Regions from separate parts of the Allorhizobium sp. GW101-3B10 genome, predicted to be linked through region 2. Evidence: predicted binding sites of a transcription regulator. Region 2 holds the regulator's gene; each other region holds the start of a gene.
The links. Region 2 encodes PhoB, which activates phosphate uptake and scavenging genes when phosphate is short. Its sites were predicted from a motif close to TGTCATNNANCTGTCAT; they were not measured.
Positions count from the first base shown of each region.

Region 1: a site for PhoB is predicted at 2,147-2,163, ahead of AC07Y0_RS18575 (DUF1045 domain-containing protein). Genes of this name have one in related genera too.
Region 3: a site for PhoB is predicted at 2,381-2,397, ahead of olsB (l-ornithine N(alpha)-acyltransferase). Genes of this name have one in related genera too.

Region 1 covers NZ_JBWKZR010000001.1:3,742,521-3,748,337, reverse strand. The annotation lists gene phnN (phosphonate metabolism protein/1,5-bisphosphokinase (PRPP-forming) PhnN) at 1-213, opposite strand, end outside; gene AC07Y0_RS18580 (alpha-D-ribose 1-methylphosphonate 5-triphosphate diphosphatase) at 213-1,352, opposite strand; gene AC07Y0_RS18575 (DUF1045 domain-containing protein) at 1,372-2,061, opposite strand; gene phnE (phosphonate ABC transporter, permease protein PhnE) at 2,187-3,701, opposite strand; gene phnE (phosphonate ABC transporter, permease protein PhnE) at 3,713-4,672, opposite strand; gene phnD (phosphonate ABC transporter substrate-binding protein) at 4,767-5,672, opposite strand; gene phnC (phosphonate ABC transporter ATP-binding protein) at 5,758-5,817, opposite strand, start outside.
Region 2 covers NZ_JBWKZR010000001.1:3,376,748-3,382,564, reverse strand. The annotation lists gene pstA (phosphate ABC transporter permease PstA) at 1-1,117, shown strand, start outside; gene pstB (phosphate ABC transporter ATP-binding protein PstB) at 1,133-1,948, shown strand; gene phoU (phosphate signaling complex protein PhoU) at 1,995-2,708, shown strand; gene phoB (phosphate regulon transcriptional regulator PhoB) at 2,739-3,422, shown strand; gene AC07Y0_RS16780 (GcrA family cell cycle regulator) at 3,576-4,112, opposite strand; gene AC07Y0_RS16775 (aspartate aminotransferase family protein) at 4,550-5,761, shown strand; gene argF (ornithine carbamoyltransferase) at 5,770-5,817, shown strand, end outside.
Region 3 covers NZ_JBWKZR010000001.1:3,493,340-3,499,156, forward strand. The annotation lists gene AC07Y0_RS17330 (NADP-dependent malic enzyme) at 1-172, shown strand, start outside; gene AC07Y0_RS17335 (LysR substrate-binding domain-containing protein) at 154-1,086, opposite strand; gene AC07Y0_RS17340 (hypothetical protein) at 1,227-1,457, shown strand; gene olsB (l-ornithine N(alpha)-acyltransferase) at 1,458-2,336, opposite strand; gene lspA (signal peptidase II) at 2,484-2,975, opposite strand; gene AC07Y0_RS17355 (TrmH family RNA methyltransferase) at 2,972-3,832, opposite strand; gene AC07Y0_RS17360 (class I SAM-dependent methyltransferase) at 3,829-5,034, opposite strand; gene AC07Y0_RS17365 (DUF1049 domain-containing protein) at 5,089-5,433, opposite strand; gene AC07Y0_RS17370 (integration host factor subunit beta) at 5,543-5,817, opposite strand, start outside.

The DNA.
Region 1 (5,817 bases), 370 kb from region 2:
GAACTCCTCGGACGAGACGCCGAGGTGCTGCTCTCCGCCCGCGTCGGCGGGCCGGGTGATCACCCGCTGGACGAAGTCCACGTCGGGACGTCCGGCAAAATGCGTCATGGCGATATGGATGAGGCTGTCCTTGCCGGCGCCGCTTGGGCCGACGACCGCCACCATGGTGCCGGTCTTGCTCTTCTTTCGCGCTATTGCGGGATCGTTGTCCATCAGGCGACCCTGCGCCCTTCGCGCCAGACCGACCGCACCACCGGAACGCCGTCGTCGCGCCGCACGCGAACGAGGTCGGCGCGAAGGCCCGGGGCGATACGGCCGCGATCATTAAGGCCGACGGTCCGCGCCGGCGTCGAGGTGACCATGGCAAGCGCCTGCGGCAGGCTGATGCCGTCGAAATCATCCGCCAGCACGAAGGGTGCATGCAGCAGGCTGAGCGGCACGTAGTCGGAGGACAGCACGTCCAGCACGCCACGGCTGGCGAGATCGCGCGCGGCGATATTGCCGGAATGCGACTTGCCGCGCACCACGTTCGGCGCACCCATCAGCACGCTCATGCCGGCCTGGTGGGAGGCATCCGCCGCCTCGAGGCTGGTCGGGAACTCGGCGAGCCGCACCCCATAGCCCTTGGCCTCCTCGACATGGTCGAGTGTCGCGTCGTCATGGCTGGCGACCGTGATGCCGCGCGCGGCACAGACGCGTGCCAGGGCATCGCGGTGGGGGGCCGCGTATTTCGCCGAGGATTCCTGTCGGCGGGCGACGAAATGGGCGAAGGCCTCTTCCGACAGGCCGCGCTTCGTCTTGTAGTAGAGCGTGTACTGGTCCATCGTTTGGAACTGCCGCTGCCCCGGCGCATGGTCCATCAGCGAGACCAGTCGCACATAGGGATCGGTTTCGAAATCGGCGAAATGGTCGAGCACGTCGGCGGCCGAAACCTCGCAGCGCAGATGGATCAGATGTTCCGCCCTCAGGCGGTCCTCGCGCTCGGCCGCCTGGATGGCGTCGGCCATCTCGCGCATCTCGCCCTGGCTGAAGCCGCCGTCCTCGTCCGAGCCCATGCGCAGGCAGTCGAACACGGTGGTAATGCCGGCGGTGGCCACCTGGGCGTCATGCGCCTGGATCGCCGAGGTCTTGTTCCACCGCACGCCCGGGCGTGGCGAGTAGTGCGATTCGAGGTGGTCGGTGTGAAGCTCGACAAGACCGGCGATCAGGTAGTCGCCGCCGAAATCCTCGCCGGTGCGCATCGGGCCCTCCGAAATGTCGACGATCCGGCCGTCGCGGATCTGGACGGAGCCTTCGACGACTTGGTTTTCAAGAACGATGCGGGCATTGGAAAGAATGGTCTCGGCGGACATGCGATCGACTTTCGATGGTTCAGGCGCCGGTGAGCGGCTGCCAGGCGTGGACGGTGAAGGGCGCGCCCCGTTCCCGCTCAACGAAGAGCGCGAGGCCGGAAATGCGGAGCGGTTTGTCGGTGAAGGCGGCGAAGCGCGCGGTGGTCAGCTGGCGCATCGTCTCCGCCTGCGTGGGCTCGATCGGGCCGGTCAGCGTCATGTGGAAGCGGAATTCCTCCATGACGTAAGGATAGCCCCAGCGCAGCAGGTGCGCGCGCTGCGCCTCGCTGAGCCGCTCGGGCTTGCGCCGGGCAATGTCGGCCTCGCTGAGCGGCGCACGGAATGGTTCGAAGGCCTCGACCACGGCAGCGGCAAAGTCCTGCAGCGGCGGGTGCGTCTCGGCAGGGATCAGTGCAAAGAACGGACCGAGCTGACCGACCACGATCGAGGGTATGTCGAAGGCTGCACGGGAGGCGCAAAATTCATGGTAGCGTTCGATCAGCATGTCTTCGGTCTGGTCTTGGGCCAGTTCGAAGGGCGCCTTGATCGTCGCATGAAATCCGTAGCGCCGGGGATCCTCGGTCAGCGCGCCAAACGTCTCTGCCGGGAAGGGTCCCGTCTCCTCGACCGCGAGGGTCTCGCCGGAGAAGGCGTCGCGGCCGAGCCAGGCCGCAGCGCTTCGTGTCAGGAGATCACCGGCGGGGGGCGTGAAATAGAGCGCGTAGCGCAAGACGGCAAATCCTCGATTTTCTTGTTCGCCCCACCATGATGCGGCAGCGGGGCAAACTGCAAGTCGGTGTCGCTAGCCGAACACCATGACAGATTGATGATGCGGCTAGGCTGTGGCCTTCGAAATCAGTGCCGCGTCCCCATCAGGCGCGAGCGCAGCGCATTCGAGATGCCGTCGAAGACGAAGACGACGATCAGGATCAGGACGACCATATAGGCGACATTCTCCCAGTCGGAATTCGTCCGCATGGCTTCCCAGAGCTTCAGGCCGATACCGCCGGCGCCGACGGCGCCGATGATGGTGGCCGAGCGAGTGTTGGATTCCCAGAAATACAGTGCCTGCGATGCAAAGAGCGGCAGGACCTGCGGCAGAACGCCAAAGCGCTGCACGGCGAGCGGCGCCGCGCCGACGGACTTGACGCCTTCACGCTGCTTGTCGTCGATGTTCTCCAGCGCCTCCGAATAGAGTTTGCCGAGCGTCCCGGTGTCGGTGAAGAAGATCGCCGACATGCCGGCGAGCGGCCCCGGACCGAACGCGCGGGTGAAGAACAGCGCCCAGATCAGCATGTCGACCGAGCGCTGGAAGTCGAAGAACCGCTTGGTCAGCTGGTTCACGAAGCCGTTGCGCAGGATGTTGCGCGCGGCGATGAAGGACAGCGGAAAAGCGACGATCGAGGCGAAGAGCGTGCCGATGAACGCCATGACGATGGTCTGCAGCATCTTCGTCCAGACGTCGAGATGCTGCCACGACGGATTGTAGAGAATGTCGTTCCAGGCGAGCGAGAGATTGCTGCGTGCCGGATCGAGCCGTTCGCCGGAGAAGACCAATCCTGCGACTTCGCCGAGGCTCTTGTCGAAGAAGGCGGAGTTGGTGTCGAAGAAGAAATTCTCCCAGCCGAAGAAGCGCTTGCGGATCTTGACCTTGTCCGCCTGGATCTCGACCCAGCCTGACATGCCGAAGCTTGCGACCACCTTTGCCCCGGGCTGGCGCTGTTCGGCCCAGTCGGGAAGCGCCGCCGTGGCAACGACGGTATCGCGAGCTCCGTCGAGATCCAGCATGACGGTCTCGCCGTCCCGCACCAGCACGACCCGGTCGGGCATGATCTCGACCGTGCGGGCAGTGCCCATCTCCACCAGGGCCTGGGTGACGATCTCTTCCTGCCGGACTTGCGGAGCGATCGCTTCCTGTGCGTCCGCGTCGGCCTTGGCTGTGGTCGCCGCCGGCGCCATGAAGCTGAAACTCGAGGACTTTGCCGGTGCCGCGGCTGCGGCGCTGGGAGCCGCAGGTGCAGCCGCAGTGCGGCTCACGGTTTCCCGCGTGGCCTTCAGCCAGTCCGGATTGGCATTGGGGCCGAGCGGGTCGAAGCGGGGATAGGTGATCTCCATCGCCCCGTCTTCGGCGATCGAAATGTCCGGGCGGACCTCATAGGAAACCCAGTCGGCGAGGTAGGAGCCGGCGATCGACCAGTTGGCGTTGGAAACGACCTTGCCGATCGAAAAGAACCACCAGGCGAAGACGAGATAGAGAATGACGCCGCCGGCGATGAAGCCGATCTTGAAACGCTGCCAGACGGACCGCTGCAGGATGCCGGGATGGCGGGCGGCGATCGCCTCCAGGTCGTTCATGTTCATGGTTTGCATGGACGTGGCCCTCACTGGATGGTCTGGAAGGCCTGCTCGCCGACAAGCTTGCGGCGCAGCCAGGCGGAAAACTGGTCGACGGCGATGATGGTGCACAGAAGCAGCAGCACGATCGCCAGGGTCTTGGCTTCATGGCCCTGGCCGATCGAAAGCCGAAGCAGCTCGCCGATGCCGCCGCCGCCGACCGCGCCGATGATGGTCGAGGCGCGCACGTTGATCTCGAGCCGCAGCAGGAAATAGCTCATGAAGTTCGGCATGACCTGCGGCACCATGCCGAACCAGACGCGCTCGAACCAGTTGGCACCAACCGCCTTCAGCCCTTCATCCGGTTTCATGTCGGCATTCTCGATGACCTCGAAGAACATCTTGCCGAGCGCGCCGATCGTGTGGATCGACACGGCGATGATCGCCGGGATGGGCCCGAGCGAGAAGACGGCCAGGAAGAAGCCGGCGATGACGACCTCGGGAAAGGCGCGCAGCAGTTCCATGATGCGCCGGGCGGTGCCACGGATCCACGGGTTCGTCATCATGTTGCGGGCGGCGAGAAACGACAGGCAGAAACCGATCAGCAGGCCGATCAGGGTCGACAGGATGGCGATGTTGACCGTCTCGACCATCTTGTGAATGTATTCGGGTATGTAGAGGGCCTCGGTGATGTAGAGACGGCCCTCCGGATAGTTGTATTTCATGCTGCCGTCGTCATAGGGCGAGGGCAGGTCGAAAAGAGCGCGGAAAACCTCCATGCCGTCGCGCGGCAGGAGGTCTTCGATGAAATCGAAGAAATACGGGATACGGTCGAAAAACTTGCCGGAATTGGTCTCGTTGGCGAACCAGAGCGAGCCGCTGACCACGACAAGAAACAGCCCCAGGCCGAAGAGGGAATAGAGGCGACGCTTCGCCGCGAGCTGTTGCCAGTGGCGCTCGACGAGCGAACCGTTCTCGCCCAGCAAAGGCGTTGTCGAAAACGTCATGTCTTTCCCCTTGCGGCAGGACAGGCGAGCCGGCTCGCCCCAAGAAAAACGCCGGACGATCAGTCGTCCGGCGTTTCCCGTTCATGGATGCGGATCAGCCGCCGATGGTGGCCTTGCGGGCGTCGATGATGGGCTTGTAGAAGTCGACGTTGACTTCCGTGAAGCCGGTGAAGTCACCGCCCTGGATGGCCGAGAAGCAGGCCGGGTCGGACTTCGGCAGTTCCATCATGAAGGTCTTGAACTTGGTCTTCATGTCTTCGTTCATCGAAGCGCGGACGACGACCGGGCCGTTCGGGATCAGCGGGGACTTCCAGAGTTCGACGAGGTCGTCCATGTTCAGGATGCCCTTGTCGACCATCTTCTTCAGGTTGCCCGAGGTATAGCCGTCCTTGAACTCGCCAACGCCCGAACCCCAGGTGGTGCCGGCAACGAAGGTGCCCTTGAGCACTTCGAGGACGAGGTTCTCATGGCCGCCGCCGAAACCGGTCTCGCCGAAGAATTCCTTGACCGGGCCGCCGACGGCTTCGGGAAGGGTGACCAGCGGTACGAGGTAGCCGGAGGTGGAGTCCGGGTCGGCGAAGCCGAGCTTCTTGCCCTTCATGTCTTCGAGCTTGGTGATGCCCGAGTCCTTGCGGGCGACCATGATCGAGTAGTAGCCGGTCGAACCGTCGGTCTGAACCGTGGTCAGGATCGGCTCGACGGCGTCGGCCTTGGCGAGATAGACCTTGGCGAAAGCCGAGGCGCCGAGTTCGGCATAGTCGAGCGTGCCGCCAAGGAGGCCCTGGACGACGCCGTCATAGTCGGCGGCCGGGAACAGCGAGACCTTTTCGACGCCGAGAACCGACGGCAGCTTTTCGGTCATGCACTGGAAGTTGCGCAGGCGGTCGGCTTCGTTTTCGCCGCCCAGAATGCCGATGCGGAATTCCTTGAGGTCTTCGGCTGCGGCGACGCCGGCGAGCGACACGAGCGCCACGGCGGCAAGAAGGGTCTTCTTCAGCATGAGTTTCTCTCCTGTTGTCCGGGCGGGCCGGAACCTTTTCTGATCAATGAAGTGCCCTTCACGCGGGCGGTCGATCGTCGTGATCTCAGGCTTCGGCGACGGCCAGGGTCCTGAAACCGGGGGATGCGGGAACGCCGGACAGGGC
Region 2 (5,817 bases):
CGGCCACAAGGCCTTCATCCAGACAGAGGTGGTCATCGAACTGGACCTGTCGGCCTCCGGCGTCGATCAGTCCAAGATCATGGACGCCGACTGGCGCGGCATCGTCCGAAAGGCTCTGTTGCAGGAAGTCGGCGACATCCCGCGGAGCGAGCAGCGAGAATTTTTCGGTCTCTTCACCGACCAGGCGGCCTACATCGTCCGTGACGAGGTCATTGCCGACCCAAGCAAGCTCTTGGGCAGGCAGGAGTTCACGGTCCCGATGTCCGATCCGGCCGACCAGTTCGCCAAGGGCGAAATCAGCCGCGAAACGCCCGAAAGTCAACGCCGCATGTCGGATCGACAGATCGCCTATTTCGATGCGATGGTCGAAAAAGGCTCGATCACGCAGCCGTTCAACTGGGCTCTCTTCTTCAGTCCCGACAGCCGTTATCCCGAACTTGCGGGTCTTGCCGGCGCGATTGCGGGTTCGTTCTGGACTCTCGTCGTCTGCCTTGTCATTTCCTTGCCGGCCGGCATCGCAGCCGCGATCTATCTTGAGGAATTTGCGCCGAAGAACCGCTTCACCGACCTGATTGAGGTGAACATCAACAACCTCGCCGCCGTTCCCTCGATCATTTTCGGTCTGCTCGGCCTGGCGGTCTTCCTCGGATGGTTCGGTCTGCCGCGTTCGGCGCCGCTGGTCGGCGGCCTCGTCCTGTCGCTGATGACGCTCCCCACGCTCATCATCACGACCCGCAACTCGCTGAAATCTGTGCCCTCGTCCATCCGCGAAGCCGCGCTCGGCATTGGTGCGTCGAAGCACGAGGCGATCTTCCACCACATTCTGCCGCTTGCCATGCCGGCCATCATGACAGGTACGATCATTTCCCTGGCGCGCGCGCTCGGCGAAACCGCTCCGTTGCTTCTGATCGGCATGAATGCTTTCATCACCTCGGAACCAGGCGGCGTCATGGATGCTGCGACTGCCCTTCCGACCCAGATCTACATCTGGGCGGACAGCCCCGAGCGCGGCTTCGTGGCGCGCACCTCGGCGGCCATTCTGGTTCTTCTTGGGTTCCTGATCGTGATGAACGGGATAGCGATCTATTTGCGTCAACGCTTCGAGCGGCGCTGGTAACGGGAGCCAAGAGAGATGAACATATTGTCCGACGCAGCGGTTGAGAAGGCACTGGAACAGAAGATGACCGAAGTTGACTACAAGATGATCGGCCAAGACGTGTCGGTGTACTATGGCGAGAAGCGTGCGCTTTTTGACGTCAATCTGAACGTTCGCAAGAACACCGTGACGGCGCTCATCGGTCCGTCCGGCTGTGGCAAGTCTACCTTCCTGCGGTGCCTGAACCGGATGAACGACACGATCGACGGCTGCCGGGTCACCGGCAAGATCACACTGGATGGCGGGGACATTTACGACCCGTCCATCGACGTCGTCGAACTGCGCGCCCGCGTCGGCATGGTCTTCCAGAAGCCGAACCCGTTCCCGAAATCGATCTACGAGAACATCGCCTACGGCCCGCGCATCCATGGCCTCGCCCGCTCCAAGGCCGATCTCGACCAGGTCGTCGAAAGCAGCCTGCTCAAGGCCGGCCTGTGGAACGAAGTGAAGGATCGGCTGCAGGAGTCCGGCACCGGTCTCTCCGGCGGCCAGCAGCAGCGCCTTTGCATCGCCCGTGCCGTCGCCGTGAGCCCTGAAGTCATCCTGATGGACGAACCCTGCTCGGCGCTCGACCCGATCGCCACCGCCAAGGTCGAGGAACTGATCCACGAGTTGCGCGCCAATTTCACCATCGTCATCGTCACCCACTCGATGCAGCAGGCCGCCCGCGTGTCGCAGCGCACCGCGATGTTCCACCTCGGCCTGCTGGTCGAGGAAAACGACACGGACAAGATGTTCACCAATCCGGACGATCAGCGCACCCAGGACTATATCATGGGCCGCTTCGGCTGAGCCGGCGCTTCCATCCGAGCGGACACCAAATTCAAGGACAACGAACATGTCGGCATCGCATATCTACACCGCCTATGACGAAGAACTGAAATACCTGATGCGCCGCATCACCGAGATGGGCGGCCTTGCCGAACAGATGGTCGCCGACAGTGTGCGGGCGCTGGTCAACTCCGACGCGGCGCTGGCGCAGAAGGTCATTTCCGATGACGTGATCATGGATGCGGCCGAGCGCGAGATCGGCGACAAGGCGATCATCACCATCGCCCGCCGCCAACCGGTCGCCGCCGACCTTCGCGAGATCATCGGCGCGCTGCGCATCGCCAACGACCTGGAACGCGTCGGCGACCTCGGCAAGAGCAATGCCAAGCGCGTCATGGCCATCCAGGCGACCGGCGTGCCGCGCAAGCTGGCCCGTGGCCTCGAACACCTCAGCGAACTGGCCCTGATCCAGCTCAAGGAAGTGCTCGACGTCTACACGACGCGCTCCGCCGAAAAGGCCAAGTCGATCCGCGACCGCGACGAGGAAATCGACGCCATGTACACCTCGCTGTTCCGCGAGCTGTTGACCTACATGATGGAAGATCCGCGCAACATCACCAGTTGCACCCATCTGCTGTTCTGCGCCAAGAACATCGAGCGCATCGGCGACCATGCCACCAACATCGCCGAGACCATCTACTACATGGCCACGGGCGACCAGCCCGAAGGAGAGCGTCCGAAGGACGACCTGACCTCCTCCTTCGGTGCCATCACCGAATAATCCGGCTGCATCGAGAGGTTATCGACCGACATGCTTCCCAAAATCGCCGTCGTCGAGGACGAGGAAGCCCTCAGCGTCCTGCTCCGCTACAATCTGGAGGCTGAAGGCTACGAGGTTGAAACGATCCTGCGCGGGGACGAGGCGGAGCTTCGCCTGCAGGAACGCGTTCCCGACCTGCTGATCCTCGACTGGATGCTGCCCGGCGTGTCCGGCATCGAGCTTTGCCGCCGTCTGCGCATGCGCCCCGAAACCGAGCGCCTGCCGATCATCATGCTGACGGCGCGCGGCGAGGAGAGCGAGCGGGTCCGCGGGCTCGCCACCGGCGCCGACGACTATGTCGTCAAGCCGTTCTCGACGCCGGAGCTGATGGCCCGCGTCAAGGCCATGCTGCGCCGTGCCCGCCCGGAAGTGCTCTCCAGCGTCCTGCGCTGCGGCGATATCGAGCTGGACAGGGAAACCCATCGCGTTCACCGCAAGAGCCGCGAAGTGCGCCTCGGCCCGACCGAATTCCGCCTGCTGGAGTTCCTCATGGCTTCGCCTGGCCGTGTCTACTCACGTTCGCAGCTGCTGGACGGAGTCTGGGGCCACGACATCTATGTCGACGAGCGCACGGTCGACGTGCATGTTGGACGGCTGCGCAAGGCGCTCAACTTCTCCAACCTGCAGGACGTCATCCGCACGGTCCGCGGCGCGGGCTATTCGATGGAAGCCTGAAGGGCGCAGTCGATCCCAACGGACAAACAGAAAACGGGCCCGCGTGGCCCGTTTTTCGTATCCGCCGGCATCAGATGGCCGGCCAATGGGTCGTGTCTCGCGACAGGGCCAAGTCCGGGCGGCAGGCCGCCCGGCACTTCTGTCCGATCCGCCTTAGCGGGCTGCCGCGTTCGCTGCCTTGCGGCGCTCGCCGACCGGCTGATAGGCCAGCTTGGCGTGATAGCCGCAATAGGGCGAAGTATCCGCGGATTCGCAGCCGCAGAAGTGGAAGTCGTCCTTCATCGGGTCGCCGATCGGCCACTTGCAGGTGCGTTCGGTGAGTTCGGTCAGCGCCAGCTTGCGCGAAATCGGCAGGACGACGCCACGGCTCGGGGCGACTGCGATCTCCTCGATGCCGTCGATTTCGATCTCTTCCTTGAGCATGTTGGTGCCCGAGGCGCGGGCGACGGTGCGGGTCGTGACGCGCGACGCGAAGGTCGTGGCGCGCGGTGCAGCCGCCGGGCGCTTGGCTGCCCGCGTCGCAGCCGAGCTGCCGCCGGCCTTGGCGCGGCCCGGAAGGTTCAGTCGGTGAACCTTGCCGATGACGGCATTGCGGCTCACACCGCCCAGTTGTGCTGCGATCTGGCTCGCGCTCAAGCCTTCCGACCAAAGTCGCTTGAGTTTTTCCACGCGCTCATCTGTCCAATTCATGCCGTTATCTCTCCGCCGCTCGCGATTTGTGATGGCAGAATCGCTCACCGTTGCTTCGGAAGGATCCGAAACAAACTCGCCTCGATACTGTCGGTGACTGGTTCCGCCGCATGCAGTTTCTTTATTGACTATTAACCTAGTGCCGGGCTGACTCCGTGACAAGAGTCGGTCGAATCATCGCGAATCGATTCTGGAGTTTTCCCCAACTTGCTACCCTGGCGCGTCGCGGCCGCTCGCGTGGTCAAACGACGCGGTCTTGCTCCCGGCATGGTCGAAAATTCAGGCGCGCCGCGCTGTTTCGTTGACAGGCAAGGTCGAAATGTCGATAGTGCCCCCGCCGCCGCAAGGCGGCATTTTTGATTTTTCAAGGCACCGTTCGCCGGGAGATCAAAAGCGTCCGTCGTCCCGTCAAGCCCTCCCGAAGGAGTGTTTTCATCATGGCAGAAGCCTCTCCCCTCTATCAGACCTATATGCGCGCGCCCTTGCGGTTCGAGCGAGGCGAGGGTGTGTGGCTGGTGACCGAGGGTGGCGAACGCTATCTCGACTTTGCGGCCGGTGTCGCGGTCAATTCGCTCGGCCATGCCCATCCGCACCTGATCGAGGCGCTGACGACGCAGGCCGGCAAGGTCTGGCATCTCTCGAACCTCTATGACGTCCCCGGCCAGGAGACGCTCGGCCGCCGGCTGACCGAAGCGACCTTCGCCGATCGCGTCTTCTTCACCAATTCTGGCGCCGAGGCGCTGGAATGCGCGATCAAGACGGCGCGCCGCTATCAGTTCGTCAAGGGCCATCCCGAGCGCTTCCACATCATCACCTTCGAGGGCGCCTTCCACGGCCGCACCATCGCGACCATCGCCGCCGGCGGCCAGGAGAAATATCTCGAGGGCTTCGGCCCGAAGGCGCCCGGCTTCGACCAGGTGCCCTTCGGCGATCTCGATGCCGTCAAGGCGGCCATCACCGATCAGACGGCCGCGATCCTGATCGAGCCGGTACAGGGCGAGGGCGGCCTGCGCACCGCGTCGAACGAATTCCTCCGGGCGCTCCGCCAGATCTGCGACGAGAACGAACTGCTGCTCGTGCTGGACGAGGTCCAGTGCGGCGTCGGCCGGACCGGCAAGCTGTTCGCCCACGAATGGGCCGGCATTACCCCGGACATCATGGCGGTCGCCAAGGGCATCGGCGGCGGCTTTCCGCTCGGCGCTTGCCTCGCGACAGAAGAGGCCGCCTCCGGCATGAAGGCCGGCACTCATGGCTCGACCTATGGCGGCAATCCGCTCGCCATGGCCGTCGGCAATGCCGTGCTCGACGTCGTGCTGGCCGACGGTTTCCTCGACCACGTCCGCGAAGTGGCGTTGATCTTCCGCCAGGGTCTCGCTTCGCTGAAGGACCGTTATCCCGATATCATCGAGGAGATCCGCGGCGAAGGCCTTATGCTCGGCATCAAGGCCAAGGTGCCCAACACCGACCTGCTGATGGCGATGCGCGAGGAGCATGTGCTGGGTGTTCCTGCCGGCGACAACGTCATCCGTCTCCTGCCGCCGCTCATCGTCACCGTCGAAGAGGCCCGCGAAGGGTTGAAGCGCATCGAACAGGCGGCCGAGCACCTGCAGGGCAAGCTCGCAGCGGCGTCATCGAACCAGGGCAGGTAAGCAAAGACATGGCATCTCCGAAGCATTTTCTCGATCTCTCCGCCATGACGGCGCCC
Region 3 (5,817 bases), 120 kb from region 2:
GATCCACTCGGCTTCCATCTCGACCAAGATGCTGCAGGAACTCGGCGGCTCAACCGTGATCGGCCCGCTGCTGGTCGGGCTGGAGAAATCGGTGCAGATCGCCCAGATCGGCGCCAAGGACACCGACATCGTCAACATGGCGGCGATTGCCGCCTACAATGCCGGGGAATGAATCTGACCCGGGGCGGCTTTCGCGAGCCGCTCCATGTCCTCGGCCAGCTCCTCTTTCAGCCAGCGGCGGAACGCCGCGACCTTGGGGTCGGGACGGGCCGTATCGGCAGTGACAAGATAATGGCCGTCCCCCGTCGCCACCCAGGGTCCAAAGGGCACGACCAGCTGGCCGGCCCGTATCGCATGGGACGCGATGGTCTGCCAGGCGAGCATCACGCCCTGGCCGGAGATCGCCGAGTCGAGGCAGAGTGACGCCTCGTTGAAAACATGGCGCACATTCACGGGCCTTCCCGCGAGACCGACTGCGCCGAGCCAGACTTCCCAGCTGAACATGGCCCTCCCGTCGATGATGGCCGGCAGTTCCAGGAGATCCTCCGGAGCGGACAGCCGTTCGGCGAGGGCCGGCGCGCAGACCGGAAAGATCCTCTGTTCGAGCAGCAGTTCGGCGCGCGCTCCCGGCCATTGCCCCTTGCCGACGCGAATGCAGAGATCGACGTCGGACACCGCCGGATCGACAAGCCGGGTGGTGGCGTCGATCCGCAGGTTGATGTCGGGGTGGCGCTCGGAGAATGCCCCCAGCCGGTAGACCAGCCAGCGCGCGGCGAAGACGGGTGCGACCGAGATCGTCAGCAGGTCGTCATTGCGGTGATGGGCGGCAGCGACCGCGCCGGACAGCAAGCGAAAGGCCTCGGCCAGCCGGGGCAGGATGTCGCGGCCTGCCTCGGTCGGCACCATGCCCTTCGGCTGGCGCTCGAAGAGCTTGTGGTGCAATTGCTGCTCGGCCTTGATCACCTGCTGGCTGACGGCACCGACCGACACGCCCAGCTCTTCGGCCGCGGCCGGAAGCGAGCCCAGCCGGCCGACCGCCTCCACCGCACGCAGACCGTTCAGATGGATGAGATTGAGATTTCGCATATAGCTTTTCTAAAGGCTCTCCCCACGAAACTCAATTGCGAGGCATGCCTGGATAACCGAGTATCGCGCAGAAGAAACCCACGGCCGAAAGCTCCGCCAAGCCGGCCTTCGTCTTAACGCGTCAGGGAAGGAGCGTGCCGATGCTGAAGTTTCTCTTCGGTCGCCAGCAATCCCGGAAAAACTGGAGAGGGGCGGACGAGGACTGGTCGCGGGACCCGCTCTCCCATCCGGACATCGCCGCCATGTCGACGCGCGAGCTTGCCGACCTGCCGCTCGTGCCACCGCCGAGCGACGGGCATGACTACGAAGCGGTCAGCAGGAAGAGCCCGCGGTCAGGCGAAGCCATGGGCAGAAACCGGGCTGTCAGGTGATCAGCTGGCGAACCGGCCCGCGTCGGCACCGTAATAGTTGCGATAGCGGTCGGAAATGCTGGAGATCGGCAGCACGATCAGGGCGTCGGTGGTGTTGAAGGCGTGGTCGACCACCGCGCCCTCGCCGATCATCGCGCCAAGCCGCAGATAGCCCTTGATTAGCGGCGGCATGGCGGCAAGGGCCTTGCGCGGGTTGATCGCCTCGACCGGCATCAGGTCCATTTCGCGATAGAGTCCCGGCAGGGCCCGGACAGCCCATTCGCCGCGCGCCACTGCGTGGTGGTAGAGGAAGGAGAGCGCCAGCGCATGCTCCTCCGGCCGGATGCCGGGGAAAGAACCGCAGCCGAACATGGCGTCGACACGGTGCATCAGTGCATAGGCCCAGCAGCCCTGCCACAGGAGTTCGACGGTGCGCTTGGTGCGGTATTCCGGCAGGACACAGGAGCGGCCGAGTTCCATGAAGCGCTTTTCCGGATGACGCGCCATCAAGGATTCAACCTCGAATTCGGTCGCCGAGTAGAAGCCGCCGTGGTTTCGCGCCACGTCATGGCGCAACAGGCGGTAGGTGCCGACGATCTGGTCCTCGGGATCCCCCTCGACCGAGCAGTCCAATACCAGGAGATGATCGCAGACAGCGTCCCATGCATCGATGTCGCGCTTGCGGCGCGTCGCGTCCGGGGCGATCTTTGCCCCCATCTCCTCGATGAACACACGGTAACGAACCGCCTGCGCGGCGTCGATCTCGCGCTCGTTGCGGGCAATCCGGGTTTCGAGATTGCCGATGCGCCCGAGCAGGCCTTCCGACGGCCTGGCCGCCGCGCCATTGGACTGCGCAGCACCATCGACCAGGGACACTCGATCCAAAAGTTCAATGCTCATAGCGACTCGTCCATCTTGTGTTCAGTGCCATAAACCATGGATCTGCGACAAGAAAGTGACAGGGCCTGCGGCATAATCGCGGCGTGCCACGCCGGCCCCTCAGCTTCACCTGCGTCGTCGAATATCCGATCTGCGGCATGCTGTAGATTACGCCTCCGATGCACGGTGCGCCAGTATCTCGTCGACCAGAATGAGAAACGCGCCGACCGAAATGAAGCTATCGGCAAGGTTGAAGACGGCAAAGGACCAGGTCTGCGTATAGAACAGCACGTAATCGACGACATGGCCGTAGATGAAGCGGTCGATGATGTTGCCGAGCGCCCCGGCGATGATCATGGCAAAGCCGAGATGAGCGATGTGATGCCCCGGGCCCGTGCGACCCCATAGCCACATGACGAAGGCGACGATGGCGATGCGCAGCCCGACGATGAACCAGCCTTGGGCGTCGGCCAGCATGGAGAAGGCCACGCCGAGATTGTGCGTGCGATAGAGCGCCAGCATCGGCATGATTGGCACGGCCTCGTGCAGCGGCAGGTAAAGCTCGACGGCAAGCTTGATCGCCTGGTCGAGCAGCAAGGCGACGACGATGAAGATGGCGGCCGGTAAGGGCCGGCTGAAGGGTGCGAGGAAAGCGTTCATTGCGGCTTGTCGAGGCTCAGAAGGTGCCGACGCACTTCGAACAGCATGACGCCGGTCGCGACGGCGAGATTGAGGGAATCGGCGCGGCCGACCTGCGGAATGCGGGCCAGCGCATCGGCGGCTCCCGCCAGATCGTCCGGCAGGCCGGATTGCTCGTTGCCCATCATCAGCACGACCGGCCTGCTGCGGTAGTCGATGGTGCGGTAGTCGACCGCGCCGGCGAGATGGGTCGCGACGAGCCGCGCACCGCTGTCCTTCTTCCAGCGCAGAAAGTCGGCGGGCGTCGTCTTGACCAGCGGCACGGCGAAGAGTGAGCCCATCGTGGCGCGCACGGTTTCCAGCGAAAACGGATCGGTGCAGTCGCCGACCAGGATCACGCCCGAAGCGCCGGCCGCGTCGGCGGTGCGGATGATGGTGCCGAGATTGCCGGGATCACGAACGCGGTCGAGCGCCACCCAGGTCTCCGATGCGGAAGGACGGACATCCTTCAGCGCCATCCAGCGCTGCTCGAACACGCCGGCGACCATCTGCGGATTATCGCGACGGGTGATTGCCGACATCACCTTCTCGCTGACCTCAAGCACCAGGCCGCCGGAAGCGATGGTGCGGGCGGCGACCTTTTCGACCATGGGCTTGCCCTTGGCCGCCTTGGAATAGATCAGCGTCCGGATCGTCCAGCCGAGTTCGAGCGCGTCGATGACCAGCTTCAGGCCTTCCGCCATGAAGGTCTTCGTCTCGTCACGCGCCTTCTTCAGCGACAGCGCCTTGATGTCCTTGATGATCGGGTTGGCGAGGCTGGTGATTTCCTTCACCTGGCCGACGCGGCGCGGACCGTCGTTTCTGTAGTCGTCGCTCATTTCGGCACCCAGCGGCTGAAAAGGGAGGTCGAAAGCGCCCGTCCCGGCGTCTTGCCGTCGAGGCCAGCCTCGCGGATCACCAGTTCGCCCGACTCGACCAGGCCGCCCTTGCCGCGCATCGTCTCGCGCATCAGTTCGTGAATCGAGTAGAAGCTCGCGCGGATCGAATAGGCGGTCAGCACCAGGCCGAGCGCCTTGGGCGCCAGGAGTTCGCGGCAGACGTCGAGCATCAGCGGCAGGTGCTCGAACAGGTGCCAGACCTCGCCGTTCGGCCCGCGGCCAAATTTCGGCGGATCGGTCAGGATAATGTCATAGCGATGGCCGCGCCGTTCCTCGCGCTGGATGAACTTCATCGCGTCGTCGCAGATCCAGCGGATCGGCGCCTTGTCGAGCCGGCTCAGCGACTGGTTCTCGCGCGCCCAGCCGATCGCCTTCTTGGACGCATCGACATGGGTGACCTCGGCCCCGGCGGCGGCGGCAACGAGAGAGGCGACGCCGGTATAGCCGAACAGGTTCAGCACCTTCAGCGGCCGGCCGGCCGTCTCGATGCGCTCCTTCATCCAGGTCCAGTGGGCGATCTGTTCGGGAAACACGCCGACATGACGGAAGGAGGTGAAGCGGCCGAGGAAATCGACGCCGAGCAGCGACAGCGGCCAGGTTTCGCCGAGCGCCTCACGCGGAAAGCGCCAGCGGCCCATGCCGTCCTCGTCGGTATCGCCGGTGAAGATCGCGTCGGCGCGCTCCCAGACATGCGCCGGCAGCGCCTTCGGCCACAGGGCCTGGCCCTCGGGCCTGACGACGCGATAGGGGCCGTATTGCTCAAGCTTCTCGCCCTCGCCGCTGTCGATCAGGTGGAAGTCGCCGGCACCCTGGGATTCGAGGATCAGCGGCACGCGCTCGGCCGGGCGTTCTCCGGTCCGCACCATCAGCGTGCGCTGGGGCTCGGCGGGCGCCTTCACGGGTTCCGATACCGGAGGGGCGTCGGCCGGCCGCGGCGCGCGCGTCGCGCTTTCGGGACGACGATCGCCGCGCGGCTTGAAGGGTACGGCCTTTTCCGCCTCGCGCGGGCCGCCCTTGACGGGCTTGGTCGCCTTGCCGGCTTTTCCGGCGGATGCCTTCTGCATCGGCCGGCGTTCCTTGTTCTTCACACGCTGATCCTGCTTGTCCTGAAATTGAGCGAAACGCCTTAGCACCACCGCCATGCAGGGAAAAGCGCTTTCACGATGCCACGGCCGTTCCCTCGCCGGGAAACGGCGTCACTTGGCCGGCAATTGCGGAAGCCCGCGACCGGCGATCTCTTCGGCGCGGCTCTTGTGGCGATCGGCTTCCGCCTGCCAGCGCACCGCCGAGCGGGATTCGGTGCGGGCCTTCTTGCGATACTTGCCCTGGGCGAGCCAGGTCGCGGCAGAGCCCAGCAGCAGGCCGAGGATGAGCGCGAGGAACAGGAAGACGAAGAACGGCGCGGTCAGCGACAGAAGCGCATCGTCGGGCTTGAACGGATTGAGCGCCAGGGTGACGGCCTGCCGATTGGCGACCGACAGGACGATCAGCACGATCGCCAGGGGCACGAAGACAACCAGACTGACGACTTTCTTGACCATAGCGCATTACTCCTCGGCGGCTTACCACCACGCATCCGGGTTCAACTCGGCGGATGCCTCCAAGTTAAGCCCGACCGGGGGCTTTTCAAGCGCGCCGGGCTTCGATCTCTTATTCGTCGCCTTCGTCGGCCATGCCGGGGTTGAGCCGCTCGCGCAGTTCCTTGCCGGTCTTGAAGAACGGGACCCATTTTTCTTCGACGAAGACGGTCTCGCCCGTGCGCGGATTGCGTCCCGACCGCGACGGCCGGTTCTTCACCGAAAAGGCGCCGAAGCCGCGCAATTCGACGCGATTGCCCGCCGCGAGCGCGTCGGTGATCTCGTCCAGCACCGCATTGACGATATTTTCCACGTCACGATGATAGAGGTGCGGATTACGCGCCGCGA